3 regions of the Bacillus haimaensis genome follow, and region 2 is predicted to be linked to each of the others. Evidence: riboswitches for the same ligand, from Rfam matches in the RefSeq annotation. Region 2 holds a riboswitch; each other region holds the start of a gene.
What was found. A riboswitch is a leader RNA that binds a small molecule or an ion and turns the genes downstream of it on or off. The one in region 2 is predicted to bind thiamine pyrophosphate.
Positions count from the first base shown of each region.

Region 1: linked by a shared signal. The riboswitch ahead of tenI (thiazole tautomerase TenI) and the one ahead of thiT (energy-coupled thiamine transporter ThiT) in region 2 are both predicted to bind thiamine pyrophosphate.
Region 3: linked by a shared signal. The riboswitch ahead of tenA (thiaminase II) and the one ahead of thiT (energy-coupled thiamine transporter ThiT) in region 2 are both predicted to bind thiamine pyrophosphate.

Region 1 covers NZ_CP158164.1:2,781,043-2,791,063, reverse strand. Annotated here, with positions in the region: gene ABN702_RS14175 (ABC transporter ATP-binding protein) at 1-603, shown strand, start outside; gene ABN702_RS14170 (energy-coupling factor transporter transmembrane component T family protein) at 584-1,384, shown strand; TPP riboswitch at 1,445-1,551, shown strand; gene tenI (thiazole tautomerase TenI) at 1,876-2,466, shown strand; gene thiO (glycine oxidase ThiO) at 2,480-3,607, shown strand; gene thiS (sulfur carrier protein ThiS) at 3,612-3,815, shown strand; gene ABN702_RS14150 (thiazole synthase) at 3,817-4,584, shown strand; gene ABN702_RS14145 (thiazole biosynthesis adenylyltransferase ThiF) at 4,581-5,606, shown strand; gene thiD (bifunctional hydroxymethylpyrimidine kinase/phosphomethylpyrimidine kinase) at 5,789-6,598, shown strand; gene thiE (thiamine phosphate synthase) at 6,598-7,263, shown strand; gene hmpA (NO-inducible flavohemoprotein) at 7,466-8,695, opposite strand; gene ABN702_RS14125 (cold-shock protein) at 8,942-9,142, opposite strand; gene ABN702_RS14120 (ABC transporter ATP-binding protein) at 9,935-10,021, shown strand, end outside.
Region 2 covers NZ_CP158164.1:438,086-448,106, forward strand. Annotated here, with positions in the region: gene ABN702_RS02015 (DMT family transporter) at 1-480, shown strand, start outside; gene ABN702_RS02020 (GNAT family N-acetyltransferase) at 494-1,003, shown strand; gene ABN702_RS02025 (GNAT family N-acetyltransferase) at 1,007-1,828, shown strand; gene ABN702_RS02030 (hypothetical protein) at 1,880-2,065, opposite strand; gene thiT (energy-coupled thiamine transporter ThiT) at 2,167-2,724, opposite strand; TPP riboswitch at 2,824-2,927, opposite strand; rRNA gene ABN702_RS02040 (16S ribosomal RNA) at 3,418-4,967, shown strand; rRNA gene ABN702_RS02045 (23S ribosomal RNA) at 5,260-8,192, shown strand; rRNA gene rrf (5S ribosomal RNA) at 8,305-8,421, shown strand; tRNA gene ABN702_RS02055 (tRNA-Val) at 8,433-8,508, shown strand; tRNA gene ABN702_RS02060 (tRNA-Thr) at 8,574-8,649, shown strand; tRNA gene ABN702_RS02065 (tRNA-Lys) at 8,669-8,744, shown strand; tRNA gene ABN702_RS02070 (tRNA-Leu) at 8,753-8,833, shown strand; tRNA gene ABN702_RS02075 (tRNA-Gly) at 8,849-8,923, shown strand; tRNA gene ABN702_RS02080 (tRNA-Leu) at 8,932-9,020, shown strand; tRNA gene ABN702_RS02085 (tRNA-Arg) at 9,055-9,131, shown strand; tRNA gene ABN702_RS02090 (tRNA-Pro) at 9,136-9,212, shown strand; tRNA gene ABN702_RS02095 (tRNA-Ala) at 9,227-9,299, shown strand; tRNA gene ABN702_RS02100 (tRNA-Met) at 9,328-9,404, shown strand; tRNA gene ABN702_RS02105 (tRNA-Ile) at 9,411-9,487, shown strand; tRNA gene ABN702_RS02110 (tRNA-Ser) at 9,503-9,595, shown strand; tRNA gene ABN702_RS02115 (tRNA-Met) at 9,641-9,717, shown strand; tRNA gene ABN702_RS02120 (tRNA-Asp) at 9,721-9,796, shown strand; tRNA gene ABN702_RS02125 (tRNA-Phe) at 9,813-9,888, shown strand; tRNA gene ABN702_RS02130 (tRNA-Thr) at 9,910-9,985, shown strand; tRNA gene ABN702_RS02135 (tRNA-His) at 10,010-10,021, shown strand, end outside.
Region 3 covers NZ_CP158164.1:2,791,600-2,801,091, reverse strand. Annotated here, with positions in the region: gene ABN702_RS14205 (transglycosylase domain-containing protein) at 1-1,466, shown strand, start outside; gene ABN702_RS14200 (quinone oxidoreductase family protein) at 1,652-2,617, shown strand; gene ABN702_RS14195 (MFS transporter) at 3,000-4,280, shown strand; gene ABN702_RS14190 (efflux RND transporter permease subunit) at 4,494-7,553, shown strand; TPP riboswitch at 7,636-7,742, shown strand; gene tenA (thiaminase II) at 7,862-8,545, shown strand; gene ABN702_RS14180 (ECF transporter S component) at 8,549-9,139, shown strand; gene ABN702_RS14175 (ABC transporter ATP-binding protein) at 9,153-9,492, shown strand, end outside.

The DNA of each region.
Region 1 (10,021 bases), 2.2 Mb from region 2:
GTAGGCGAAAATGGCGCTGGCAAAAGCACCTTGCTGGAGTCATTGATGCAGCTGGTCAAAACGGAAGGTGTATATACCTTGGATGGCAAGGCTGTAAAAGGCATTCCTTCTAATCGTATTGGCTTTGTCTTTCAGAATCCGGAGTTCCAATTTGTCACCACCAGCGTTTATGAGGAAATCGCATACTCATTGCGTTGGAAAGAGCAGAAGGAAGAGGAGGTAGCGTTGCGGGTCGAGGAATTGTTGCAAAGGTTTCGGCTTCAGCATCTGAAAACTCAGCATCCCTATCAGCTCTCAATGGGTCAAAAGCGCCGGCTCAGTGTCGCAGCTGCAGTCATCAACGAACCAGAAGTACTCCTGCTCGATGAACCGACATTCGGGCAGGACAGCAAAAATACGTTTCGAATGCTGGAATGGCTGTACTCAATGAAACAGGCAGGAGTATCCATTGTCATGGTCACGCATGATCTTCATATTGCGGAGAATTTCGCGGATAGAGTGTGGGTGGTGGAGAATGGGAAAGTAAAAGAAGAGGTCCCGGGTAAAGAACTTTGCAGTAAGCTTGAGAGTAGGAGAGAGAAGCATGCAGTTAGCGCTAACTAATAAACAATCATGGATGCATGGGGTGAATCCAAGCCTGAAGCTCCTGATCATGCTGCTTATTTTTATCGGCATCATGTTCATTCATAATGTGGATGTCATTACTTATGTGACCCTGTTATTCCTGTTGGTCTTTCTAGGTTCAATAAGGTACCCTGTAAAAATAAAAATGTTGATTCTCCTGCCTTTTTTGTTCATTTTTCTTACAAGTTCACTTGCGATGATCATGTTTGGAAAAGGGGATACCACCCTGTTGCGCTTTGGACTCATTCATGTGACCGAAGAAAGCTTTTTCAGGGGGGTACATCTAGGTCTTCGTTCGATGGTGTTTGCTTTTTGCGGCCTGATTTTTGCGCTTACCACAAAGCCTGTGCTGCTATTCTATTCCTTGATGCAGCAAGGGAAGCTTCCTCCGAAGTTTGCCTATGGATTCATGGCTGGAGTAAGACTGTTGCCCATCATGTTGGAGGAGTATCTCACATTAAGAAATGCTTATTTGGTTAGAGGGGTGGAGCAGAAAAAAGTGGTGGCTGCGTTTTTTAATAAGATAAAGCTTTTTAGCATTCCCCTTTTATCCCAGAGCATCAGGAGGGCACATCGTGTAGCGGTGGCGATGGAGGCGAAAAGATTTAGTAGGCAGAAGGAACGGACCTATTATTATAGGACGGGATTTTCAAAAAAAGACATATGGTTTGTCGCCCTTTTTATATGCGTGTTTATGTTAGGCTTTGCTGCTGCCGACTACCTGCCGATTTTCTCGATTTCCGATGTTCGTTACAGGTAGGTCAGAATGAATTTCTTGAAGATTCGTAATCGTGTGTTAAAATGAAAGTGTCAATTGAAAATTTATCACTAGGGGAGTCATAAGTGACTGAGATGGAAAGAACGATTTCCAGACCCTTCGAACCTGATCTGGTTAATACCAGCGTAGGGAAGTGGAGCCGTTCTATTTTGGATGAGGAAAGTACATACCATTGATAGACAAAACCACTCTTACGCGAAGAGTGGTTTTTTTATGGAAAGGCGCCATTAAATACCGCTGTTGATTTCCGAACTAGGCGCAGCGACCCAAGGGGCGGTGCTGGAGCCTCCTCGGGCTTTGCCCTGTGGGGTCTCCAGCCTACAGCTGCCTCCCGCAGGACAAGGAAGGCTGTGGCAGCGATACATCGCACGAAGAAAATGCTCGCATTTTCGAGGAGTCTTCGCCTATTGCTTAGATTCTTAAGTATCAACACTAGTCTTTATTTGAGATAAAAGAAAAAAAGGGTGTTGGAAATGACGCTGCATGTTATTACAGATGGAAAAAGAACAGATGATGAACTGGTATCCATTCTTTGCTCGATTCATTCCCATGTGGACCACATACATGTTAGGGAAAAGAATCGACCAGCAAAAGATTTATATCAAATAGTAGAAAGATTGATTCATAGTGGAATTTCTCCTAAGAAGCTCATCATCAATGACAGGGTGGATGTGGCCCATACACTCGGAGTTGGAGGCGTACAGCTGGCGTATCATAGCTTAGGTGTTACTGAGGTTAGGAGATTCTTCCCCGGTCTGCAAGTTGGAAAATCGGTCCATTCCTATCAGGAGGCAGTAGAAGCGGAACAAGATGGGGCATCGTTTCTGCTCTATGGACACGTATACAGTACAAAGTCAAAAGATGGTCTGAAGCCCAGAGGAATGGAGGAGCTGAAAGCTATCGCCTCTACTATATCCATTCCAGTGATCGCAATTGGGGGGATTACTCCAGACAAGACTGCCGAGATTAAAGGTATTGGCATAAAAGGGATAGCCGTCATGTCCGGTATCATGAGTGCCAAGAATCCCGTGGAGGCGGCAATTTCCTATCAAACTAGTTGGTGACAGGAGGGATTGGATGGGCACAAGCTATGACGTCATTATCATAGGTGGGGGTGTCAATGGATGTGCATCCGCCTATTACTTAAGCAAAACCGGAAAAAAGATACTTTTATTGGAAAAAGATCGGATTGCATCAAAGGCATCCAGTGCCGCTGCAGGCATGCTCGGTGCTCAAGTGGAGGTGACCGAGGCAGGTCCTCTTTTTGAACTTGCTAAAGAAAGCAGAGCCATATTCCCTCACTTGCAACAAGACCTGAAGGAATTAACCGGTATAGATATTGAGCTTGTTCAAAAAGGGATGCTGAAGCTTGCGTATCACGAAGAGGAAGTTATGTCGCTAAAAAAGACGATTGCTCTTCAACAGGGACTTGGAGAAAAGGCAGCTTGGATTAGCAAGGAAGAGGTTTTGAGGAGAGAGCCTGATTTAGGGGTGGAGATGCTTGGCGCCATGGATATTCCGATGGATGGACACGTCAATCCGGAAAAGCTGACACATGCATTTGCCAAGGCTGCCATCACGCTCGGGGCAGAAATCAAAGAATATGTGGAAGTGTATTCGATACAGGATCTTAATCAAGAAACTGTAAAAGTGGAAACGAGTGAAGGAAGCTTTGCAGGGGATTCCATTGTTGTAACCGCAGGTGCATGGAGCAAGAGAATCTTATCGGAGCTTGGTTTGAATCTCCCATCCTATCCGGTTAAAGGGGAATGCTTTTCAGTGCTGACAGATAAGCCGATTTTGGAGAGTACTATTTTTACAGACTCCTGCTATATAGTACCAAAAAGCGGCAACCGGCTGGTGGTTGGTGCCACCATGGTGCCCCACACTTTCTCTGAAAAAGTTTCCATTGGAGGACTGGCTTCCCTAATGAAGGAAGCAATCAGAACTCTTCCGGCAATCGAGCATGCCAGCTTTGAACGTACATGGGCAGGAATCAGGCCGCAAACGGGTGATGGACTTCCATTTCTAGGAAAGCACCCAACCTTCCCCAGTATCTTTATTGCCACAGGTCACTACCGGAATGGAATACTGCTTTCGCCAATCACAGGGAAGCTGGTGGCTGGCATGATTAATGGATGGAAGCTGCCGGATTATATGCTTGCATTTGGACTGGAAAGAATACAAGAACCTTCAATGAGGTGAAAAAATGAAAATATGGATAAATGGCGATCAGCTGGAGATTCCAAACGATGTAACCACCGTTGCGGAATTATTATTACATTTTCAGCTCGATCAAAAGGTAGTTATTGTAGAAAAGAACAAAGAGATATTGCGAAAAAATCTTCATGCAGCGGAACCCGTTGCAGAAGGTGATCAGCTGGAATTAGTACATTTTGTAGGAGGCGGATGATATGTTGAAAATTGGTTCATACACATTTAATTCTCGTTTATTACTTGGAACAGGAAAGTATCCGGACTTTGATATTCAACAGAGGGCTGTGGATGTATCCGAATCGGAGATCCTGACGTTTGCCGTTAGAAGAATGAATATTTTTGAAGCGAGTCAGCCGAACTTTTTGGAAAAATTGGATTTGGAAAAATACACGCTCCTGCCAAACACAGCAGGTGCCAAAACGGCTGAGGAAGCGGTGCGTATTGCCAAGCTCGCAAAAGCATCCGGGCTGTGTGACATGATCAAGGTCGAAGTGATCGGCTGCTGGAAGACGCTGCTGCCAGATCCAGTGGAAACCTTGAAAGCAACAGAAGAATTGCTGAAAGAGGGTTTTATCGTCCTGCCATATACGTCCGATGATGTCGTCCTTGCCCGGAAACTCGAGGAGCTTGGCGCACATGCCATCATGCCAGGTGCATCCCCGATCGGTTCTGGCCAAGGAATCATCAACGAATTGAACCTTAGCTTCATCATCGAACAGGCGAATGTTCCTGTAATTGTCGATGCAGGAATAGGATCCCCAGCAGACGCAGCCAAGGCGATGGAATTGGGTGCAGATGGGGTGCTATTGAATACCGCTGTATCAGCCGCGAAAGATCCTGTGAAAATGGCCTATGCCATGAAACTTGCCATTGAAGCGGGACGCCTAGGATATGAAGCCGGCCGAATGGAGAAAAAGCGCTATGCAACAGCAAGCAGCCCGACCGAAGGAATGAGTGTGGGATAATGGAACGCTATTCACGTCAGACCCTATTTTCACCGATCGGGGAAGACGGTCAAAATCTATTAGGGCAAAAACATGTCCTTCTGATCGGTGCAGGTGCACTTGGAACAGGAAATGCCGAGGCGCTGGTTCGTGCCGGTGTCGGCAGGCTGACCATTGTCGACAGGGATTATGTCGAGTGGAGCAATCTTCAGCGTCAGCAGCTATACAGCGAAGAGGACGCAAGCGGAAAGCTACCCAAGGCGATTGCCGCTAAAGCACGTCTGGAAAAAATCAATTCGGAAGTAGAGATAGTTGCGCTAGTAGACGATGTTACAGCAGAGAGTCTGGAGAATTTCGTGAAAAACGAACAGGTTTCCCTGCTCCTTGACGCCACAGATAATTTTGATATCCGTCTGATCATGAATGATATCTCGCAAAAATATGAGATACCCTGGATTTATGGGGCATGCGTAGGGAGCTACGGCCTTTCTTTTACCGTTTTGCCAGGAGAAACTCCTTGTCTTCAATGCCTGTTGAACACCGTTCCGCTAGGAGGAGCAACCTGCGACACGGTCGGCATCATCTCTCCCGCTGTTGGAATGGTGGTGGCGCATCAGGTGGCAGAAGCCTTGAAGCTGTTAACAGGCAACAAGGGAGCTTGTCGACGAAAGCTCGTTTCTTTTGACCTCTGGAAAAACCACTATGTGTCCATGGATGTTGCGAAAATGAAACAGGCAGGCTGCAAGAGCTGCGGAGAAAAGAGAACCTATCCGAACCTCTCCTTTGAAAACCAAACAAAAACAGCGGTCCTATGCGGACGCGACTCTGTCCAGATCCGCCCATCCAAAACGGGGGAAAGAAATCTGCCGGAGCTGAAAAGAGTACTCATCGGACGAGGAATGGCTGTCGAGGAAAATCCTTATCTACTGTCCTTTGAAATAGAGCATCACCGCCTGGTGGCATTCAAGGATGGCAGAGTGCTCATCCATGGAACAAAGGATATACAGGCAGCAAAATCTTTGTATTATCGGTATTTTGGTTAAAACACTTTAAAATGGAAAAGTGCTTTAATTGTATGCCTAGCTGTTGATTGGAGCAATAGGCGAAGGCTCCAGCACCGCCCCTTGGGTCGCTGCGCCTAGTGCGGAAATCAACAGCGGTGTTTAAAGTGTTTAATATGTTTAAAATGCCAATGGAAAAAGTGAAGAGCACGGAGGTGACAACCATGGTAGGAAAAGCATTAACCATCGCAGGCTCGGATAGCGGTGGAGGAGCAGGAATACAAGCAGATCTGAAAACCTTTCAGGAATTGAAGGTCTACGGGATGTCTGCGATTACTGCCCTAACTGCGCAAAATACAAAAGGCGTTCAAGCGGTATACCCCATCCCTATTGATATGGTGCTTCAACAGCTTTCTTCCATAGAGGAAGACTTGAAACCGGATGCTATAAAGACAGGAATGCTTTTTAGCAGCGACCTGATTGAAGCAGTCGCACAACAGATAAAAAGCTTTCAATGGGGGAATGTAGTGGTGGATCCGGTGATGATTGCAAAAGGGGGAGCCAAGCTCTTGCAGGAGGAGGCTATTCGTTCACTGAGGGAATCGCTCATTCCACTTGCAACCGTCATCACTCCAAATATTCCGGAAGCGGAGGTGTTGACTGAAATTCCAATCCGTTCAATGGAGGACCGTCATCGGGCAGCAAGGATCCTACATAAACTTGGTGCAGATTTTGTGGTTATCAAGGGCGGTCACGGATATGGAGACGAACTCATTGATTTAATCTTTGATGGGGATAGCTTCCATGAAATGAAGAGTATGAGGATTGCCACGAAAAACACACATGGAACGGGTTGTACCTTTGCCGCTGCCATTACAGCTCAACTGGCAAAGGGACAGTCGGTTTGGGATGCCATACAGATAGCCAAGGAATTCATCCATGCTGCGATTGAAGATGACCTTCAAATTGGCAGTGGCCATGGCCCGACCAATCACTGGGCTTACCAGCAGAGAAGGGTGAGTGTCATTTCTTGATGGAAAATAAATTGAAAGATCTGCTGCGACTATATTTAGTGATGGGAAGCACCAATTGTCGTGAAAATGATCCCCTGACCGTTCTTGACGCAGCTTTAAAAGGAGGCGTTTCCCTCTTCCAATACCGTGAAAAGGGGAATGGGTCCAAATCCGGGCAGGAGAAAATAATGCTCGGTCAGGCGTTGATGAACCGTTGTCGTTCATATGGTGTACCTTTTGTCGTGAATGATGATGTGGAACTTGCCCTGAACCTTGGGGCGGATGGATTACATATCGGTCAGGAGGATGGTTCGATCACCAAAACAAGAGAAAAATTTGCCGGAAAACTACTCGGTGTCTCCGTCCATAATGTACAGGAGGCGGAAGAGGCAGTGAAGTGCGGTGCTGATTACCTTGGAGTAGGTCCAATGTATTTTACCAGTACGAAAACCGATCTGCATGAGGTCAAAGGACCGGATGTAATCAAAGAAATCCGCGCAGCTGGAATCACTCTTCCAATCGTCGGGATCGGTGGGATAGACAAAGAACGAGCTGCATGTGTAGTGGAGGCCGGTGCGGATGGTGTTGCTGTTATTTCCGCAATTAGCCAAGACCCATACCCCACTGATGCAGCAAGGGAATTGCTATACGCGGTGGAAAAAGTTTTGCATGTTGCAAAAAAATAAATATCCATTATCAAAAAATGATGCTATAATAATAGGACCATTTACTTTATTACATGTTTGTAACCACCCTGTTCCTTTTTGGAGCAGGTTTTTTTATGTGCTTGGCACTTTGTTTGAAGTGAACGACGTTAAGGGGCCTGACCCCCACCGCTTTAAAGCGATGGGGGTCAGGACCCTTTTTAGTGCTTTAATGTAGTGAGGGTCAGACCCCTACACTTTCCTTCTGTTTCAAATCCATCGCAGGTCCGAAAAATTCGTAGTTGATTTTTTCGGCTGGTACTCCGATGTTATCCAGGTGGGTCAGGATGGCACGCATGAATGGAACCGGTCCACATACATAGAATATAGCTTCTGGTTCAGCATGCAGCTCTTTGATCATTTCTTCTGTTACATATCCATCGAAGTGGAACTTTTGGAAGCTGCGATCTTCCTCAGTTGGATTTTCATAGACAAAGATGGCTTCACCTTTTTTCAGAGTTTCCATTGAATTCTTCACTTCATCATAAAATGCATGAACCGTTCCATTTTTTGAAGCATGCAGGAAGGTCGTTGGGCGGGTAGGCTCTGTTTGAGCGATTGCCTTCAACATACTTAGCATAGGAGTGATCCCTACTCCACCACTGATGAGGTAGACTGGTTCATTGCCTGTATCAAGAGTGAAGTCTCCTGCAGGTACAGTAAGCTCCAGCTTATCACCTACTTTGACATGATCATGCAAGTAGTTGGAGACTTTCCCTTCCGGAGTGATTTCCGCTTCTCTTTTGACAGAAATCCGGTAAAATTTTTCAGTAGGCGCATCAGATAGACTGTACTGGCGGTTCAATAAGTATTCTTCACCTGGAATGGATACACGGATGGTGATATATTGGCCAGGCTTATGAAGAGAAACTTTGCTTCCGTCTGCCGGCTTCAAATAGAAGGAAGTGATTACAGAGCTTTCCTCTTCTTTTCTTACTACTTCAAATTCTTTAAAGTCGGACCAGCCGGCATTCGCTTTTTCTGCTTCTTGATACATTTCCTGTTCCACATCAATGAATACTTGAGCAATGACGCCATAGGCTTCTCTCCATGCATGCAGGATTTCCTCGGTCGCTGCGTCTCCAAGCACTTCCTTGATCGCGAGTAGCAGATGCTCACCTACAATAGGATAGTGCTCAGGTTTTACTTGTAGGCTTCGGTGCTTATGTGCAATCTGTTTTACTGCAGGAAGCAGGACTTCAAGCTGATCGATATAGGTTGCTGCTGCATAAACGGTGTTGGCCAAAGCAGTTTGCTGGCGTCCTTTGGATTGGTTTGCATGATTAAAGATATTTAATAATTCCGGATGGTTTTCGAAAAGTTTTTTATAGAAGTAAGTAGTAATTTCTACGCCCTTGTCTGCTAATACAGGTGCAGTGGATTTAACGATCTCAATTGTTTTCTGGCTTAACATGATAAGATCTCCTTTAAAAGATATATTTTAAATACATCTTTATTATAAGAGGGATGAATGGTTAAAGATATATTTCAAATACATCTTTAACAAGTCTGTCACAATCTTATGGCTGAATTGTGAATGAGGTCTGTGTATGTGTATATGAATCGAATAGGAAGGGAAGAGGAATGGAGGTTTAATCTGTTGAAAAAGGGCAAAATAAAAAGGCCCCCATAAAGGGAGCCTTTTTTATCTTTTGAAAAATTATGCTTTGTTTACGTTAGCTGCTTGGTCGCCACGGTTACCTTGAACGATTTCAAATGTAACTTGTTGACCTTCTTCTAAAGATTTGAAACCTTCGCCTTGGATAGCTGAGAAGTGTACGAATACGTCGTCTCCGTCTTGGCGCTCGATGAATCCGAATCCTTTTTCTGCGTTAAACCATTTTACTGTACCTTGTAACATGTTGTTACCTCCTATGTGCTTTACGCACAAATGTATTACTATTCTTGCTCAAACAATATCAAGGCGAAAGTTAAATCTTAACTTTGAATCCTTACATACCGAACAAAAATAATTCTTCTTAAGAATAACAGTAAACACCAAAAATAGCAAGAGAAGATGATATTCCTTTAGGAATTCGGAAGCCGTTCGACATGGATGACGATACTCCTGCCGGGGTCTGGCCCCGACTTTCATTTTATTTTTTTCTATTGAGTATTTCGTACTCCGATTGTTAATTATCTTAAAATTAGTAATTGACAAAATCTTGTCCGTGGTGATAAATTTAGAGGGTGGAAATTATATGAAACAAAAATTTAAAAGGAAATGGAGGGCTCGAGATGATTAATTTAATTGTTGTTTTCGGTGATGATGTTGCAGGTAAGCCTAATAACTTCATAGATCTCGTGACCTGTCCTAAGAGTGTTTTCAGTCTGGATTGATACTGACTGTCACCTCACCTAATATTTTTTGTATTATTTGGGATAATGTAATTGTGCAAACACAGGTCACTTTAGGAACGTGACGTGTGCTTTTTTATTGGGAAATTTCTCAGGCATACCGGGCTAACGTTCGGTATGCCTTTTTTTGTTTGCATGGATTACTATTTTTTTCCACAAAAGAATCCGCTAACCAAACTAAAATGAGGAGGAAATGAAAATGGAAAAAGTAATGGTTCTTAGGATCACATACAGTGAGGCTTCAGATGATGGGTAGGTACCTTAGTTTTAGGAGAACGGAAAGGGGTTGGATCATATGCTTTCAGTTTTAGGCAAATTAGGTTGGTTTTTTAAGGAGCATTGGAGAAGATATGCTGTTGCAATAGGATTATTGATTTTTGCG
Region 2 (10,021 bases):
TGGGGAGACTTCCGAATCAGTGGGATGGCACTTTTCGGAGACATACTGGCATTGGTTGCATGCGCACTGGTTACCGCCTATTTACTTTTTGGCCAGGACGTCCGGAAAAGACTGTCTCTCATTACATATACCTTTATTGTGTATGGAGTAAGCACGATTGCGCTATTTTTTTATGTTGTGCTCACAGGTGATTCTTTTACAGGCTATTCGGAAATGGATTGGTTATGGTTTCTGTTGCTCGCACTCATACCAACCCTGCTCGGGCACTCCCTGTTCAACTGGGCAATCAAGTATATCAGTACCAATGTCATTTCTATGAGCATCTTATTTGAACCGATTGGTGCAGCAATTCTTGCCTATTTCGTATTACAGGAATACATCACCTGGACACAGTTCACTGGTGGTATGCTGGTCATGCTCAGTGTGGCCTATTTTCTAAGAGACAACAAGAAATCAAAATCCATAGAGATGATAGAGTGAGGGAGAGAAGATAATGAATATCAGACTAGCCAAAAAAGGTGATGAAGCATCCATTGCAAAAGTGCATGTGGATAGCTGGAAAACCACCTATAGAGGAATTGTTGATGATAGCTACTTGGAATCCCTATCCTATGATAATAGACAAAAGATGTGGGAGACAGCAATAGAGGCAGGGTTTGGGAAAAGTTGCCTTTTTGTAGCGGAAGTGGACGGCGATATCGTAGGTTTTGCAAGTGGGGGACCTGAACGGACGAAGAAATATGAGGTGGATGGAGAACTATATGCCATCTATATCCTTCAAAGCTATCAGAAAAAAGGAATCGGAAAGGCGCTTTATAGCAAAGTGCGTGAATTCTTAAATGAGATAGGCAACAAATCGATGCTTGTATGGGTGCTGACTGACAATCCAAGCCGAGCCTTCTATTTATCTTTTCACCCCGAGGAGATAGATACCGAACAAATACAAATTGGTGACCAGTCATACGAAGAGATAGCCTATGCGTGGAAATTTTTTGGAGAGTGAACGATGATGGAACTTGTTAAGGTGCAAGAAGCAAATGGGTTATCCGCTTTTTTAGAAAAGCACAAGGTGAGCAGGCACCCAATTATTGGGGGGGTACTTTCAGGCCTGCAAATTGGTATGGCCTACGTAGACAATCATGATAATCCGAAGATGCTTGTTGTATATGCCGTCCATGAAATGATTTATTTTATTGGAGAAATAGGGGGCCATGATTTTGAAAAATGGTTCCAGGCGGAGCTCCTTCCGATGGCGCGGTCCTATAGGGAAGAGGACATCAATATAGAAACATATCCCCGAAAAGATGAAGCGGAAATGAAAAATATATTTCAAAGAATTCCTATTAAACAAGGAACAAGAGTGGCATTTGATTTTTCTAAAGAAAAGTATGTTTCTTCTAATAAAAAATTCAACCTACCAAAAGCATACAAAGTGGCATTTATTGACCGTGACATTCTCTTAAAGGATCATGATGATTTACTGACAGCAGAAATATTAAAGTTTTGGCACTCCATTGATCTGTTTCTAGAAAGCGGACTTGGGGTCGTTGCCTATTACAAAGACAAAGTAATCGGAGCCTGCCTCTCGGTCTATCAGCATAATGGAATCAAAGAAATTGGAATCAATACCTATGATACTGCACATCGTGGCAAAGGAATTGCTTCCGCTATGGCCAATCTTTTTATTGAGGAGTGTCTGAAACGAGGAGATACGCCGAACTGGACAACGGAACTATTTCGAAAAGATTCCATTGCCATTGCTCGGAAACTTGGCTTTGTCAACGAACGTAACTACGATTCCTATTACTTTTTGCTTGAAGAAGTTTGAATCAGGTCATTAACAAATGGAAGCCGACTCGCATAAGTCGGCTTCTTTATTTTAGGAAACAAGATCATTGGCAATCAAGGCAAAAACCATCGCAAGTGAAAAGCTAATGATGACACCCTCACCTCTGACTCTTCCTTTTTGGTTGCACAACCGGAGCCCCTCGAAGTAACCGTATAAAAATAACCCAATTGAAGATAAGAGAGCCACAACCATTGCTGCGTCTTTAACTACAATCATTACAGAACCTCCTACATTAGCGTTTACTAGAATATATGTAGGACTCTTTCATTACATTCTAGTAAAAATAAAAACAAAAAAGCTAATCCCGGAAGATTAGCTCAAGAAACGGTTTTGCTAAAAGAGAAAATTCTTGGAACTGCCTTGATCAGCAGCAAAGTAACGATTGTCGAGATTACAAAGCTAGGCAACATATATGTACCATTATAGATGAGCGAATAAATCTCAATCGGTTGCCCTGCAGGTGCAGCATCCCTAAAGAAAATGATTCCCGCAAGATAGTGTGCGAAAAATCTAAGCGTGCAGGCAATGAATGATGCAATGGTTACAAAATAGATAGCTTTTTTGAAATTGTCCATCTTTACTGCAATTACAACCTGTCTAGCGAACAAACCGGCAAACCCTAACACCACAAAAGCTACTATATAGTCCAACATGATCTGAACAACATGAACTCCAACTGGTCCGAATGTGAGCTGCAATAATCCCAGTATCAACCCCGAAAGCAATCCACCTTTTAATCCCCAGCGAAATGCCATAATAAAAACAGGGACCATCGCAATGGAGATGGAACCTCCCTGCGCCCATATTTTTAATGACAAAACTCCTGCTAAAACATCTAGCAAATAAGCTAAAGCGCCGAAAATAGCAACTTCCACAAGAAAAAGCGTATTCGATTTTTTTATGATAATCTCCTCCTTCAAATAAAAAAAGCAACAAAAGAGAGGTTAGGCTCTTTTATTGCTTAATTAAAATAAGTAATAAGTTTGCCACATCCCTACGATAGAATTATCTAACAGGTTCAGAGGGTTAGAACATCATTGTTCAGTCTCAGCCAAAAGTGGCACCCCTTGTGGACATGAAGTTATGTTGTCTGTCCAATTTCCATCATACAAGAGACGGAGAGGAAGAACAATATATTTTTCAAGTGGCAATTCTAGCATTAGTTTGTTTTTCATTTATTATGAAGAAAGTGTATAAAACTATGAAGAATTTTCATCACTATTATAATCCTACTATATAGGTTCTATTTAGAGAGGGAAATTGCTTTGAAAATTATCAAAAAAAGTATTGCAATATAGTTTGTGGGATGGTATATTTAAGTTCGTCGCCAAGGAACACGGGTAACAAACGAATATCCTGGTAACAACGGTGATGAAAAAGTTTAAAAACAGCTTGACACTTTAGGGACAAGTTGTTATGATTAGGAAGTCGCTTTTAAGCGATTCGCATCACAAAATGATCTTTGAAAACTAAACAAAACAACAGCGTCCACGTTAATCTTATAGGGATTAACAAAGAACGAAAAAGAAACATAAGCTAGTCAGCATTTGAGCATAAGCTCAAACTCTTTATTGGAGAGTTTGATCCTGGCTCAGGATGAACGCTGGCGGCGTGCCTAATACATGCAAGTCGAGCGGACTTACAAAAGCTTGCTTTTGTAAGTCAGCGGCGGACGGGTGAGTAACACGTGGGCAACCTGCCCTTGAGACTGGGATAACTTCGGGAAACCGGAGCTAATACCGGATAATATAAGGAACCTCCTGGTTCCTTATTGAAAGATGGTTTCGGCTATCACTTAAGGATGGGCCCGCGGCGCATTAGCTAGTTGGTGAGGTAACGGCTCACCAAGGCGACGATGCGTAGCCGACCTGAGAGGGTGATCGGCCACACTGGGACTGAGACACGGCCCAGACTCCTACGGGAGGCAGCAGTAGGGAATCTTCCACAATGGACGAAAGTCTGATGGAGCAACGCCGCGTGAGTGATGAAGGCCTTCGGGTCGTAAAGCTCTGTTGTTAGGGAAGAACAAGTGCGAGAGTAACTGCTCGCACCTTGACGGTACCTAACCAGAAAGCCACGGCTAACTACGTGCCAGCAGCCGCGGTAATACGTAGGTGGCAAGCGTTATCCGGAATTATTGGGCGTAAAGCGCGCGCAGGTGGTTTCTTAAGTCTGATGTGAAAGCCCACGGCTCAACCGTGGAGGGTCATTGGAAACTGGGGAACTTGAGTGCAGAAGAGGAAAGTGGAATTCCAAGTGTAGCGGTGAAATGCGTAGAGATTTGGAGGAACACCAGTGGCGAAGGCGACTTTCTGGTCTGTAACTGACACTGAGGCGCGAAAGCGTGGGGAGCAAACAGGATTAGATACCCTGGTAGTCCACGCCGTAAACGATGAGTGCTAAGTGTTAGAGGGTTTCCGCCCTTTAGTGCTGCAGCTAACGCATTAAGCACTCCGCCTGGGGAGTACGGTCGCAAGACTGAAACTCAAAGGAATTGACGGGGGCCCGCACAAGCGGTGGAGCATGTGGTTTAATTCGAAGCAACGCGAAGAACCTTACCAGGTCTTGACATCCTCTGACAACCCTAGAGATAGGGCTTTCCCCTTCGGGGGACAGAGTGACAGGTGGTGCATGGTTGTCGTCAGCTCGTGTCGTGAGATGTTGGGTTAAGTCCCGCAACGAGCGCAACCCTTGATCTTAGTTGCCAGCATTAGGTTGGGCACTCTAAGGTGACTGCCGGTGACAAACCGGAGGAAGGTGGGGATGACGTCAAATCATCATGCCCCTTATGACCTGGGCTACACACGTGCTACAATGGACGGTACAAAGGGCAGCAAAACCGCGAGGTCGAGCCAATCCCATAAAACCGTTCTCAGTTCGGATTGCAGGCTGCAACTCGCCTGCATGAAGCCGGAATCGCTAGTAATCGCGGATCAGCATGCCGCGGTGAATACGTTCCCGGGCCTTGTACACACCGCCCGTCACACCACGAGAGTTTGTAACACCCGAAGTCGGTGGGGTAACCTTTTGGAGCCAGCCGCCTAAGGTGGGACAGATGATTGGGGTGAAGTCGTAACAAGGTAGCCGTATCGGAAGGTGCGGCTGGATCACCTCCTTTCTAAGGATTATGACGCTGTTTGTTTTGTTTAGTTTTGAGAGAGCATTCTCTCAAAAAAATATGCGCTTGCGTCTGCAAGTGAATTCAATAAGTTGGATTCCTCAGCGCATGGCAGCATGAAGTAACGGTCTGAAGCATCGCATGAAGTGATGCAAATCAGTAGCCATGTTCCTTGAAAACTAGATAACGTTAAGTAATATCAAGATACATTCACAAGTATCGTTCATCTTAGTAATTTTCTTTTAAGATATCATCGCTGATATCGAAAAAACATGACAATTAGTTTGTCAACGGTTAAGTTATTAAGGGCGCACGGTGGATGCCTTGGCACTAGGAGCCGATGAAGGACGGGACTAACACCGATATGCTTCGGGGAGCTGTAAGTAAGCTTTGATCCGGAGATTTCCGAATGGGGAAACCCACTGCTCGTAATGGAGCAGTATCTTTACCTGAATACATAGGGTACTGAAGGCAGACCCGGGGAACTGAAACATCTTAGTACCCGGAGGAAGAGAAAGCAAACGCGATTTCCTGAGTAGCGGCGAGCGAAACGGAATTAGCCCAAACCAAGAGGCTTGCCTCTTGGGGTTGTAGGACACTCAACATGGAGTTACAAAGGAACGGGGTAAATGAAGCGATCTGGAAAGGTCCGTCATAGAAGGTAAAAACCCTGTAGTTGAAACTTCGTTCCCTCCTGAGTGGATCCTGAGTACGGCGGGACACGAGAAATCCCGTCGGAAGCAGGGAGGACCATCTCCCAAGGCTAAATACTCCCTAGTGACCGATAGCGAACCAGTACCGTGAGGGAAAGGTGAAAAGCACCCCGGAAGGGGAGTGAAATAGATCCTGAAACCGTGTGCCTACAAGTAGTTAGAGCCCGTTAATGGGTGATAGCGTGCCTTTTGTAGAATGAACCGGCGAGTTACGATCCCGTGCAAGGTTAAGTCGATGAGACGGAGCCGTAGCGAAAGCGAGTCTGAATAGGGCGAATGAGTACGTGGTCGTAGACCCGAAACCAGGTGATCTACCCATGTCCAGGGTGAAGTTCAGGTAACACTGAATGGAGGCCCGAACCGACTCACGTTGAAAAGTGAGCGGATGAGGTGTGGGTAGGGGTGAAATGCCAATCGAACCTGGAGATAGCTGGTTCTCTCCGAAATAGCTTTAGGGCTAGCCTCATATGTTAGAGTCTTGGAGGTAGAGCACTGATTGGACTAGGGGTCCTCATCGGATTACCGAATTCAGTCAAACTCCGAATGCCAAAGACTTATCTATGGGAGTCAGACTGCGAGTGATAAGATCCGTAGTCAAGAGGGAAACAGCCCAGACCGCCAGCTAAGGTCCCAAAGTATACGTTAAGTGGAAAAGGATGTGGAGTTGCTTAGACAACCAGGATGTTGGCTTAGAAGCAGCCACCATTTAAAGAGTGCGTAATAGCTCACTGGTCGAGTGACTCTGCGCCGAAAATGTACCGGGGCTAAACGTATCACCGAAGCTGCGGACTGTTCTTACGAACAGTGGTAGGAGAGCGTTCTAAGGGCGTTGAAGCTAGACCGGAAGGACTGGTGGAGCGCTTAGAAGTGAGAATGCCGGTATGAGTAGCGAAAGAAGGGTGAGAATCCCTTCCACCGAATGCCTAAGGTTTCCTGAGGAAGGCTCGTCCGCTCAGGGTTAGTCGGGACCTAAGCCGAGGCCGAAAGGCGTAGGCGATGGATAACAGGTTGATATTCCTGTACCACCTCCACTCCGTTTGAGCAATGGGGGGACGCAGAAGGATAGGGTAAGCGCACTGTTGGATATGTGCGTCTAAGCAGCAAGGCTGAGAAGTAGGCAAATCCGCTTCTCCTATAAGGCTGAGCTGTGACAGCGAGGGAAATATAGTACCGAAGTTCCTGATTTCACACTGCCAAGAAAAGCCTCTAGCGAGGAGTATGGTGCCCGTACCGCAAACCGACACAGGTAGGCGAGGAGAGAATCCTAAGGTGAGCGAGAGAACTCTGGTTAAGGAACTCGGCAAAATGACCCCGTAACTTCGGGAGAAGGGGTGCTCTGTTAGGGTGTTAAAGCCCGAGAGAGCCGCAGTGAATAGGCCCAGGCGACTGTTTAGCAAAAACACAGGTCTCTGCGAAGCCGTAAGGCGAAGTATAGGGGCTGACGCCTGCCCGGTGCTGGAAGGTTAAGGGGAGAGGTTAGCGCAAGCGAAGCTTTGAACCGAAGCCCCAGTAAACGGCGGCCGTAACTATAACGGTCCTAAGGTAGCGAAATTCCTTGTCGGGTAAGTTCCGACCCGCACGAAAGGCGTAACGATCTGGGCACTGTCTCAACCAGAGACTCGGTGAAATTATAGTACCTGTGAAGATGCAGGTTACCCGCGACAGGACGGAAAGACCCCGTGGAGCTTTACTGTAGCCTGATATTGAATTTTGGTACAGCTTGTACAGGATAGGTAGGAGCCTGAGAAGCCGGAGCGCTAGCTTCGGTGGAGGCGTCGGTGGGATACTACCCTGGCTGTATTGAAATTCTAACCCGCAGCCCTTATCGGGCTGGGAGACAGTGTCAGGTGGGCAGTTTGACTGGGGCGGTCGCCTCCTAAAGAGTAACGGAGGCGCCCAAAGGTTCCCTCAGAATGGTTGGAAATCATTCGCAGAGTGTAAAGGCACAAGGGAGCTTGACTGCGAGACCTACAAGTCGAGCAGGGACGAAAGTCGGGCTTAGTGATCCGGTGGTTCCGCATGGAAGGGCCATCGCTCAACGGATAAAAGCTACCCCGGGGATAACAGGCTTATCTCCCCCAAGAGTCCACATCGACGGGGAGGTTTGGCACCTCGATGTCGGCTCATCGCATCCTGGGGCTGTAGTCGGTCCCAAGGGTTGGGCTGTTCGCCCATTAAAGCGGTACGCGAGCTGGGTTCAGAACGTCGTGAGACAGTTCGGTCCCTATCCGTCGTGGGCGCAGGAAATTTGAGAGGAGCTGTCCTTAGTACGAGAGGACCGGGATGGACGCACCGCTGGTGTACCAGTTGTCTTGCCAAAGGCATAGCTGGGTAGCTACGTGCGGACGGGATAAGTGCTGAAAGCATCTAAGCATGAAGCCCCCCTCAAGATGAGATTTCCTTTTACTTCGGTAAGTAAGATCCCTGAAAGATGATCAGGTAGATAGGTTCGAGGTGGAAGCATGGCGACATGTGGAGCTGACGAATACTAATCGATCGAGGACTTAACCCAAAAAACAATGAACGGCACTTGTGAATCTTGATAAGAAAAACGTTATCTAGTTTTGAAGGAATATAGCAAATAATGCTTGATTTTCTTTCAAAAGTTTATATAATATTAATAGTCTGGTGGCGATAGCGAAGAGGTCACACCCGTTCCCATACCGAACACGGAAGTTAAGCTCTTCAGCGCCAATGGTAGTTGGGGGCTGTCCCCCTGTGAGAGTAGGACGTTGCCAGGCTATATATATTCGGAGGATTAGCTCAGCTGGGAGAGCATCTGCCTTACAAGCAGAGGGTCGGCGGTTCGATCCCGTCATCCTCCACCAAGATTTTTTCACGTAGTGAAAATAATCAACCATTTTTCACGCAGTGAAAATAATCATCATTTCATGCCGGTGTAGCTCAGTTGGTAGAGCAACTGACTTGTAATCAGTAGGTCGTGGGTTCGACTCCTATCGCCGGCACCACTTTTCTTAAATATTTTACGTGCCATTAGCTCAGTCGGTAGAGCATCTGACTTTTAATCAGAGGGTCGAAGGTTCGAGTCCTTCATGGCACACCATTTATCTTGCGGGTGTGGCGGAATTGGCAGACGCGCTAGACTTAGGATCTAGTGTCTTTGACGTGGGGGTTCGAGTCCCTTCACCCGCATTGTAATTTTATAACGCGGAAGTAGTTCAGTGGTAGAACACCACCTTGCCAAGGTGGGGGTCGCGGGTTCGAATCCCGTCTTCCGCTCCAACAGACTTGCCGGGGTGGCGGAACTGGCAGACGCACAGGACTTAAAATCCTGCGGTAGGTGACTACCGTACCGGTTCGATTCCGGTCCTCGGCACCAGATTTTCTTCGCAGAAGCAAAATAACTTTCATAAGCGCCCGTAGCTCAATTGGATAGAGCGTTTGACTACGGATCAAAAGGTTAGGGGTTCGAGTCCTCTCGGGCGCGCCATTTACGGGGAGTAGCTCAGCTTGGTAGAGCACTTGGTTTGGGACCAAGGGGTCGCAGGTTCGAATCCTGTCTTCCCGACCATTAAGATTTCATTTGGGGCCTTAGCTCAGCTGGGAGAGCGCCTGCTTTGCACGCAGGAGGTCAGCGGTTCGATCCCGCTAGGCTCCACTTATAGAAATATAAACTTCACTTTTTTGGCGGTGTAGCTCAGCTGGCTAGAGCGTACGGTTCATACCCGTGAGGTCGTGGGTTCGACTCCCTCCGCCGCTACCAAAAAAAGGACCTTTAGCTCAGCTGGTTAGAGCAGACGGCTCATAACCGTCCGGTCGTAGGTTCGAGTCCTACAAGGTCCACCAGAAATTCTTATATTCGGAGGAATACCCAAGTCCGGCTGAAGGGATCGGTCTTGAAAACCGACAGGGGCGTCAAAACCCGCGGGGGTTCGAATCCCCCTTCCTCCTCCATTATATATATAAGAATGATGAGAATTTTATATGTATTTACATTGTCGCGGGGTGGAGCAGTCCGGTAGCTCGTCGGGCTCATAACCCGAAGGTCGCAGGTTCAAATCCTGTCCCCGCAACCAAATGGTCCCGTGGTGTAGCGGTTAACATGCCTGCCTGTCACGCAGGAGATCGCCGGTTCGATCCCGGTCGGGACCGCCATTTTTAACTTAATAGTGGCTCGGTAGCTCAGTTGGTAGAGCAATGGACTGAAAATCCATGTGTCGGCGGTTCGATTCCGTCCCGAGCCACCATTTTTATATTAATGAACATTAGCCGGTGTAGCTCAGTTGGTAGAGCAACTGACTTGTAATCAGTAGGTCGTGGGTTCGACTCCTATCGCCGGCACCAGTTCTACAAAAAAATAGTATTATGGCGGTTGTGGCG
Region 3 (9,492 bases), 2.2 Mb from region 2:
TTGCAAAGGATCCAAGCGAATTGACACTGGCGGAAGCTGCCACCATTGCCGGATTAATTAAAGCACCTTCAGCCTTATCACCGTTGAATAATCCGGACCGTTCCATCGAAAGAAGAAATCTGGTCCTGCACCTGATGTATGATCAAAAGTTTATTACCCTCGAAGAACTCGAAGCCGCCAAAGCGGAAGAGTTGAAGCTTGAAACGAGAAATGTCGACCCATACGAAGGGAAATATCCAAGCTATATGGATTACATTCTCGAGGAAGCCAATAAAATGTATGGCATCAGTGAAAGTGAGCTATTGGCAGGTGGGTACAAAATCTACACTTCCCTTGAGCCTAAAGCACAGGAAGCCTTGGAAAAGGTGTATGCCGACCCAGCCAACTTCCCGACGGCACCTAATGGGGAAGTGGCCCAGAGCAGTGGAATCTTAATGGATCCCAAGACAGGTGGGATTCTTGCACTAATCGGTGGAAGAGACTATAAGTTCCGGGATTTCAACCGGGCATCACGACTCGCCAAGCAGCCCGGTTCCACGGTGAAGCCATTATTGGTTTATACGCCTGCTCTGGAAAAGGGCTATGATATGTATGATATGTTAAATGATTCACCTATCGATATAGACGGATACAAGCCGCTGAATCACACACTTGATTACCGTGGGGAAGTTTCCATGTACGACGCTGTGCTGAACTCCTATAACGTTCCGGCAGTCTCCCTATTACATGAAATGGGAATCAAAACTGGTGTTGAAGCGGCAAAAAAATTGTATCTGCCGATCACGGAAAATGACCATAACCTTGCAGCCCTGGCTCTTGGTGGATTTGACAAAGGAATCGCACCTAAGCATCTGGCGGAGGCCTACACCATTTTCCCGAATAAGGGCGAGCTTGTCGAATCCCATGCCATTATGAAAATCGAAACGGGAGACGGCGATGCAGTTGCAAATTTTGAAGGTGAAAAAGAGCAGGTCGTCTCCAAGGAAGCAGCAGAGAAAATGACCTATATCCTCCAAAATGTTGTGGAGGAAGGGAGCGGGAAGAACGCCATCATTCAAAGCAGAGAAGTGGCAGGAAAGACCGGGTCCACCCAGACAAGGGATGATAACCATAAAGCCACCTCCAACCAGTGGTTTGCTGGCTTCACGCCACAAGTGGTCGGGGCTTTCTGGATTGGATTCGATAAGCCTACAGAAGATCTGTACCTTCCGATTGTTTCAGGAGCCGGCAGTCCATCTGCGAAGATTTTCCAGCAGGTAGTGAGTGAAGCATTGAAGGATGAGCCGGTGGAGTCCTTCAATCTACCTGCTTTTGGAAAACAGAAAGCGCCTGTTAAGAAGCAAGAAGAGTCTCAAAGATCTTCTGACAATCAGGGCGAAAGGAAGAAAGAGGAAAAGAAAAAAGATAAAGATAAGAAAGATCGCGGGAAGAAGAAGGAAAAAGACGACGATGATGATGACGATTAACCACTGATTATTGAGAATGAGTGCCAAGTCCCTGATTTAGGACTTGGCATTTTAAGTTTGCGAGCCTCAGCCATTGCTAAAAAGGCAAATGGGTGAGAACAAGTTTTTTGCATCCAAAGTCATCAAGATAGTATATTGGACAATGAAGCAGGCTGGAATTTTGAATAGAAATGGAGGAACCTCTAATGAAAGCACTCGTATTTGATAAATTTGGCGGTCCGGATGTTCTGAATTACAGGGAAATACCGGACCCTGTAATAGGTGATCATGAAATTTTGGTTAAGACGGAAGCGGTTGGTTTGAATTTTGCTGATATCTATCGTAGAAAAGGCAACTACCATCTTGCAGGTGAGCCGCCTTATATTCTGGGATATGAAGGGGCAGGAGTGGTCTCAGAAGTTGGAGCCGCTATTACGGACATTATGGTTGGTGACAAAATAGGCTTTGCAGATGTCCCATATGCGAATGCGGAATTTGTGGCAGTACCTTACGAGAAAGCAATTCCTCTTCCTGATAAGATTTCTTGTGAAACGGCTGCTGCCGTTTTACTTCAAGGACTTACGGCACATTACCTTGTGCACGACAGTTATCCTGTTAAAAAAGGGGACACAGTTCTGGTGCATGCAGCAGCGGGTGGAGTCGGTCAGCTTTTGACCCAGATGGCTAAACTGCTTGGCGGCACGGTAATCGGATTGACTTCCTCTGCGGATAAGGCGGCTATCGCAAAGGGTGCAGGTGCGGACCATGTGTTTTTGTATGGTTCCGATTGGGTGGCAGACGTGAAAAAGGCAACTTCGGAGCAAGGCGTTGAGGTGGTGTACGAGTCAATCGGTTCGACCTTGGCATCAAGCTTTAAAGCAACAAAAGTTGGCGGGACGGTTGTGTTCTTTGGAATGGCAGGCGGCGATCCGGAACCTGTCGATCCAAGGATGCTGATGGATACCTCTAAGACCCTCACAGGCGGAGACCTTTGGAATGTGCTGACTTCACGGGAAGAGAGGGTAACACGTTCGAACCAGCTGTTTTCCTGGATCGCAGAGGGTCAGTTGGAAATTGCGGAGCCGAATGTTTTTTCCCTAAGTGATGGAGCTAAAGCCCACGAGCTTTTGGAGAGCAGAAAAAGTACCGGGAAAATATTGTTGAAGCCTTAAAATGACGCTAGGTAATCCTTTTGGATTGCCGGGCGTTTTTTATTTAACGGCAATGGATTGAGACTACCCTTTCATACCGCATCCCAGCAAAATACATGGGTGTGACGGAACAAAACCCACCCTTTCATACTCCATCCCAGCAAAATACATGGGTGTGACGGAACAAGACTGACCCTTTCGTACCGCCACCCAGAAAAAACTTGGAGGTGACGGAAGAATCACACTCCTTCCTCACCCCCGACTATCCATAAAAGTAAGCCTCCGTCACTACCCTGCTCTCCTCCTTGAGACCGATAGAAAATTACCCGTAAGTCCGTTACCAATGTTTACTAATCAAGGTAAAATGATGCTAGATAACAAGATGATGGTGAGGGATAATTCGATGAAAAACATGGTGCAAATCTTTAAAAATCGCAATTACAGTCTTTTGTTTCTGGCAGCATTTACTTCGCAGATGGGGAATATAATTGGAATTGCCGCTTTTATGCTTTACCTGTTGGATAGATTTTCAGAAAAGCCCTTCTACGCGGCCATTACGGAGCTTATGTACTCCTTGCCTACCCTGGCAGTATTTTTCCTGGTCGGGGTGCTGGCAGACAGGATGGACCGGCAGAAGATCGCTGCCAATAGTGATTGGATCTGTGCTATCCTGTCACTTGGTTTGCTTGGTGCCATCTACATAGATTGGATGCCGTTGATTTTTGCCCTATTGTTTTTGCGCAGTGCGGTTTCAAAATTCTTCTATCCGGCGCAAGGTGCGATGATACAAGGAATTCTCTCCAAGGATGAATATACGGTGGCAGCAGGATTAAACCAGATGACCAGCAGTTTGTTCATGCTTTTCGGAAATGCTCTGGGTATCTTCATCTACTGGACCATCGGACTACAAGGCGCAATCATAGTGGACTTCGCCACGTATATCGTCAGTGCACTTTTAATCCGAGCGTGTGTGCTTTCCGAGACAGTGCGTCTTCCCAATGGTACTCACAAGTGGAAGGAGATCAACATCAAATTTGTAGCAAAGGATTTTAAGGATGGGCTCCTTTATATCCTGAAAAGCCCATTGCTCGTCTATTTGATCATCGGATTCTTTGTTTTCGGGATTGTGAACGGAGGGATGTCTGTCATGCCTGCGTATATTTTGAAATATAAACTGGCGCCGGACAATTATGAGGAAATCATGGTTATTGTAGGAATTGTATTTGGTATCTCGGTGCTTTTGGGCAGTATCATAGCTTCCATGCTTGCCAAAAAGCTGAAGCTCTATCAAATGGTAATCATTGGCGTAGGGGTTTCTGGAGCATTTGTTATCGCCTCGGGGTATAGCACGTCGGTATTCTACTACTTGGCATTCAGTGCACTTGTTGGATTAAGTCTGCCATTTGTGAATATCGGAATTGGGGGTTGGCTTCCAAGAATCGTAGATCCGAAAATGATGGGGCGGGTGCAGGGGTGGATTACGCCTGTAATGATGCTTTCGCAGTCCATCACTCTTGGAATTATCGCGTTGACTTTCCAGAAAGTTGTCAGTGTCGAAGGGATTTATGTGTTGGTAGGTGGATGTCTGCTTTTTGTCTCATTTTTCTACATGGCCACCCTTCCAAAACATTCAGAAGAGGAAGAGGAAGCGCCAGAGGCTCTTGAAAAATCAGCCTCGGTTTGAGGAAGTTGAAAAAGGTGTTATCCACTTCGGTTAGCATCTTTTATTTTGAAAATAAATATTTCCATAATTTTCTTATGATGTTAAAATATCCAATGGGACACCCGGTTGGAAGAGAAAGGATGATTTTACGAAGTTTTAACACTAGTAAACGTAATGCCACGATATAGTTAGAAAAGAACGAAAAAACCAGTAAATTCTTAGGGGATATGTGAGATGAAAAAATTAATCGGCTTTTCATTGAAAAACAGAGCGGCAATCATTATTATGGTATTTTTGGTTTCGGTTATGGGGGTCTATTCCACTACGAAGCTGCCAGTCGAATTTTTGCCTAGCGTCGATAATCCGGTGATCACGGTGACGACGATTGCACAGGGGATGGATGCGGAAACGACGGGAGATACGATAACAGAACCGATTGAAAGCGGTTTGAAGCAACTTGCGAATGTGGAGCAGATGGTCTCTTCCACTAGCGAAGGACTTTCAAGAATAGATATATATTTTAATAACGAAGCAGATCTGAAAGAGTCAAATCAAGAGGTGGAGAGGATCGTCAATCAGCTGCCATTGCCACAGGAGGCGATGAAGCCCTTTGTTGTCCTGTTGAACACTTCGATGATTCCGATTGCGCAGATCGGGGTTCAAACAGATGAGGGAATGACACTTGAAGACGAACAGGTAATCAAAGAAAAAATCCTGCCGCAAATGGAAGAGGTTGAAGGAGTATCCACTGTCTCTCTGTACGGTCAATCAAGCACAGAGCTGTTGATTGAAGTAGATCCGGCAAGCCTCGAGGAGAAGCAATTGACTGCTATGCAGGTAATGATGGCACTTCAAGGCAAAAGCATCTCGGTTCCATCCGGCCAGTTGAATGTGGATGGCTCCTCTACCGCAGTGAGAGTGGTTGGGGAAATCGATGATGTGAGTGACATTGAAGCGATTATGCTTGCTCCCGATGTCAAGTTGGGCGACGTCGCAGCAGTATCGATCAATCAATACTATGAGGCGCTTACCCGTTTGAATGGTGCTGATGGTTTAGCCTTTATTGTTACTAAGGAAACAAGTGCAAATGCTGTAAATGTTGGTAAGGCAATGGATGAGAAGCTGGAAGAGTTGGCAAAGGAATATCCCGATTACAATATAAACATGCTCTTCTCCACTGCAGCCGAAGTGGAAAGTGCAGTATATGGAATGGCACGTGAAGTGGGAATCGGAGCGATAGCGGCCACATTTGTCATCCTATTGTTCTTAAGAAATATCCGAACAACCTTTATTGCAATCGTTAGCATACCGCTTTCCATACTAATAACGATGTTTTTGTTAAAACAATCAGGGGTAAGCTTGAATATTCTGACCCTTGGGGGATTGGCGGTCGCTGTTGGTAGACTTGTAGATGATAGTATCGTGGTCATGGAAAACAACTATCGAAGACTGAAGCTTGAAAAACTTTCGAAAGAGCTTGTCATCGATTCGACCAGAGAAGTGGGAATGGCGATTACCGCGTCAACCCTTACCACTATTGCAGTGTTCCTGCCGGTAGGATTTGTATCAGGCTCGCTTGGTGAGTTTGTCCTTCCTATGATCTTGGCGGTTGTTTATTCCATCATGGCTTCCTTGCTGGTTGCTTTGACTGTAGTACCGATGCTGAGCTTTATGCTGTTGAAGAAAGTGAAGCAGCAGGAGGAAAAACCAGCATTGAGATATAAGAAAGTCCTGCAATGGTCCCTGTCTCATAAATTCATTGTCCTTGCAGCTTCTTTCGTGATATTTCTTGCATCCATTGGCGGATATTTCCTGATTCCTCAATCCAATGTGGAGTCAGAGGTGGAGTCTGCAGTAAGCGTCAATCTTACTTTCCCTAAGGACATGGATCCTGAACTGGCAAGGGAAAACGCGCTTCTGTTTGAAAAAGAGCTTTTGAAAGAAGAAAAAGCGGACCAAGTGCTGCTTCGTATGGGGATGGCCCAGGAGGATGCAGAATTTGGCCAGGTAACACAATCGAATGTCGCAGCGTTTTTCGTCATGTTTGAAAAAGGAAAAGATGTGGACGCTTTTATCGAGGAAACAAAAGAGAAGGCAATGAACTTTAATGCGGTCGAAGTGGAAGCCATGAAAAATTCCTTTGGTGGATTTGGCGGAAGCGGGATCCAAATCGATGTAACAGCTGCCAATGAAGAGGAGCGGGTAGCTGCAGCTGAAATGGTGCTGCAAGAGCTGAAGGATATAGAGGGCTTGGATAAAGTCACTTCCAACTATGAAGAGATGCAGTCCGAGTGGAAGGTGGAAGTGAATCAGTCTGAAGCCGAAAAAGCGGGATTGTCAGCCCAACAGATCGGGGAACAAGTGAAAATGGCTTTGGCCAGAACACCGATGGGAGAAGTGACAGTAGCCGGGGAAAGACTCCCAGCAACCTTTAAATACAACCACAATGGATTGGATTCACAAGAAGAGCTACTTGACCTGAAGCTTGCTTCCCCTGTGGCAGGTCTAGTGGAACTTAAGGATGTAGCAACCGTTAAAGAGCAGAATATTAAAACGCAGATTTTCCACAAGGACGGGGAAGAAACGATACAGGTTTCAGCAGAGATTGTGGGAGAGGATGTCCGAAAAATCGGTCTTGAGGTAGATACGATGATCAAGGATCTTGACCTTCCTGATGGAGCGAATGTGGCTGTAGCCGGTGTCACCGAATCAATGCAGGAAACCTTTATGGACCTATTCAAGATGATGGGGATAGCCATTCTGCTTGTATATCTGATCATGGTCATTACATTTGGTGAAGCTCGTGCTCCATTCGCCATTCTATTCTCGCTGCCGCTTGCAGTGGTAGGTGGAGTAATCGGATTGATCGTGACGGGAACCTCGCTTGATATGAATGCACTGATCGGCGCATTGATGCTGATTGGAATCGTGACAACCAACGCGATTGTGCTATTGGAGAGAGTCATTCAAAACAAACAACGGGATCTTGCAACACGAGAAGCATTGCTTGAAGCAGGTGCAACCCGACTGCGTCCGATCGTGATGACAGCAGTTACGACTATCGCCGCGATGATGCCGCTTGTTTTCAGTCATGCAAGTGCCAGCAGCCTAGTATCAAAGAGCTTGGCCGTTGTCGTAATCGGAGGGCTGACCGTTTCCACCGCCCTGACCCTGATTGTTGTTCCGGTTGTCTATGAATTGCTGGATGGCTTCGGTAAAAAATCCAAGAAGAAACGTAGATGGTTTGGGCGTAAAAATAAGGATAAAAGTCCAATCGAAGTCAGCGGAAATTAAAAAGTTTTTGACAAACCGGAGAAAGCTGATATAAGATTGGTATCAGAAAAAGGATTCCACCTTATTCATTAACTTTATAGTTTTCTACCACTAGGGGTGCCTTCAAAAGGCTGAGATTAGAGTGAGACTCTAAGACTCTTAGAACCTGATCTGGTTAACACCAGCGTAGGGAAGTGGTCGGTCGAGCTCTCCATCTCTTTATTTCGAGTGGAAGAGAATTGTGAAATATACTCAACCACCTTTCCTGCGTAAGCGAGGAAGGTGGTTTTTTGTTTTTTCAAAAAAAGATTTGGACAGGAGGAAGAGGAATGAAATTTTCACAGGAATTACGCATGAAGGCAGATCCTATCTGGGAGGCTAGCTTTCACCATCCATTTGTAACGGGGATAGCCGATGGTACTTTGTCAATGGAGTCATTCAAATACTACGTGCTGCAGGATGCTTACTATTTAAGCCACTTTGCAAGAGTCCAGGCATATGCAGGAGCCAAAGCGTTCGATCTACATACTACATCCAGGATGGCTGCCCACGCACAAGGTACGTACGAGGCGGAATTGTCTCTGCATGAGAACTTTTCCAAGAGATTGGGAGTATCAGAGGAGGAAAAAGTAAGCTTTAAAGCAGCACCTACTGCACACGCCTATACCTCCCATATGTACCGTGCCGTTCTTACCGGGGGTCTTGGGGAAGTCATTGCAGCCCTGCTTCCATGCTATTGGCTATATTACGAGATTGGTGAAAGGCTGAAGGATGCCACACCTGCCGAGTCGATCTATCAGGAGTGGATTGCCGCCTATGGTGGGGAGTGGTTCCGAGAACTTGTGGAGGAACAGATTAATAGATTGGATGAGCTCGCGGAAAAAGCGACGAAAGAAGAACGGGAAAGAATGATGGAGTATTTTATCATCAGCAGCCATTATGAATATTCCTTCTGGGAGATGGCCTATACCTTGGAAAAGTGGCCGGTAGTGGAAATACAAATAAACGCGTAAGGGATGAGGAAAATGAAAAAGGGACTAAAATTGACGGATATTCTTGTCACTATTGTGATCTCATTGGTGTTTGGAATCGTCTATAAAATCTGGGGACCAATCTACAGCCTTTTAACCCCATTGGGACTGCAGATCCAGGAGTTATCCTATGGTATGTGGTTTATTGCAGCTTCTGTTGCCTATCTGCTAATCCGAAAAGCAGGTGTCGCCTTCTTGGCGGAAGTGGCTGCTGCCTCGGGTGAATTTCTGGTCGGTTCGGAGTATGGTTTGATGGTACTTGTTTATGGAGTGGTGCAGGGGATTTTTGCAGAGGCTGTATTCATGGGCTTCCGCTATAAGCGCTTTGACATGATGGTTGTTTCACTTGCAGGTGTTGCTGCTGCAATAGGATCTCTTCTGATGGACTTGTTCAGAGGCTACCTGTTTGATTTTGTGTGGTGGAATGTGACGCTGTTGATTTCTTTCCGTATCATCGGAGCCATCCTTTTATCTGGAGTACTTGCCTATATCCTTGTAAAAGCGTTGGAAGCAACAGGAGTCACGAGTTTATTGCGTCCTGCGAGCAAAGAGGACTACGATTCCTTGAGACAGTAAAAAGGAGGTAAATATGGAGCCAATCATCCTATTGGAAGATTTACGATTGAAGTATCCAGAGGGCAGGCAGTTGTTCCATGACTTTTCCCTGTCTGTAAAAAAGGGGGAAAAAGTTCTGATCCTTGGGCCTTCAGGAAGTGGCAAATCGACCCTGCTTCAGGTGCTGTCAGGCTTGATTCCGGAGGTGCTGGATGTCCCGATGGTTGCCAGGGATAGGGTGGCTCCAAATTCCTGGGGCTATGTTTTCCAGGATCCCGATACCCAATTCTGCATGCCATATGTTGATGAAGAGCTGGCATTTGTTCTGGAGAATCTGGCGGTTCAAAGAGATAAAATGCCCGAGAGAATTCGTC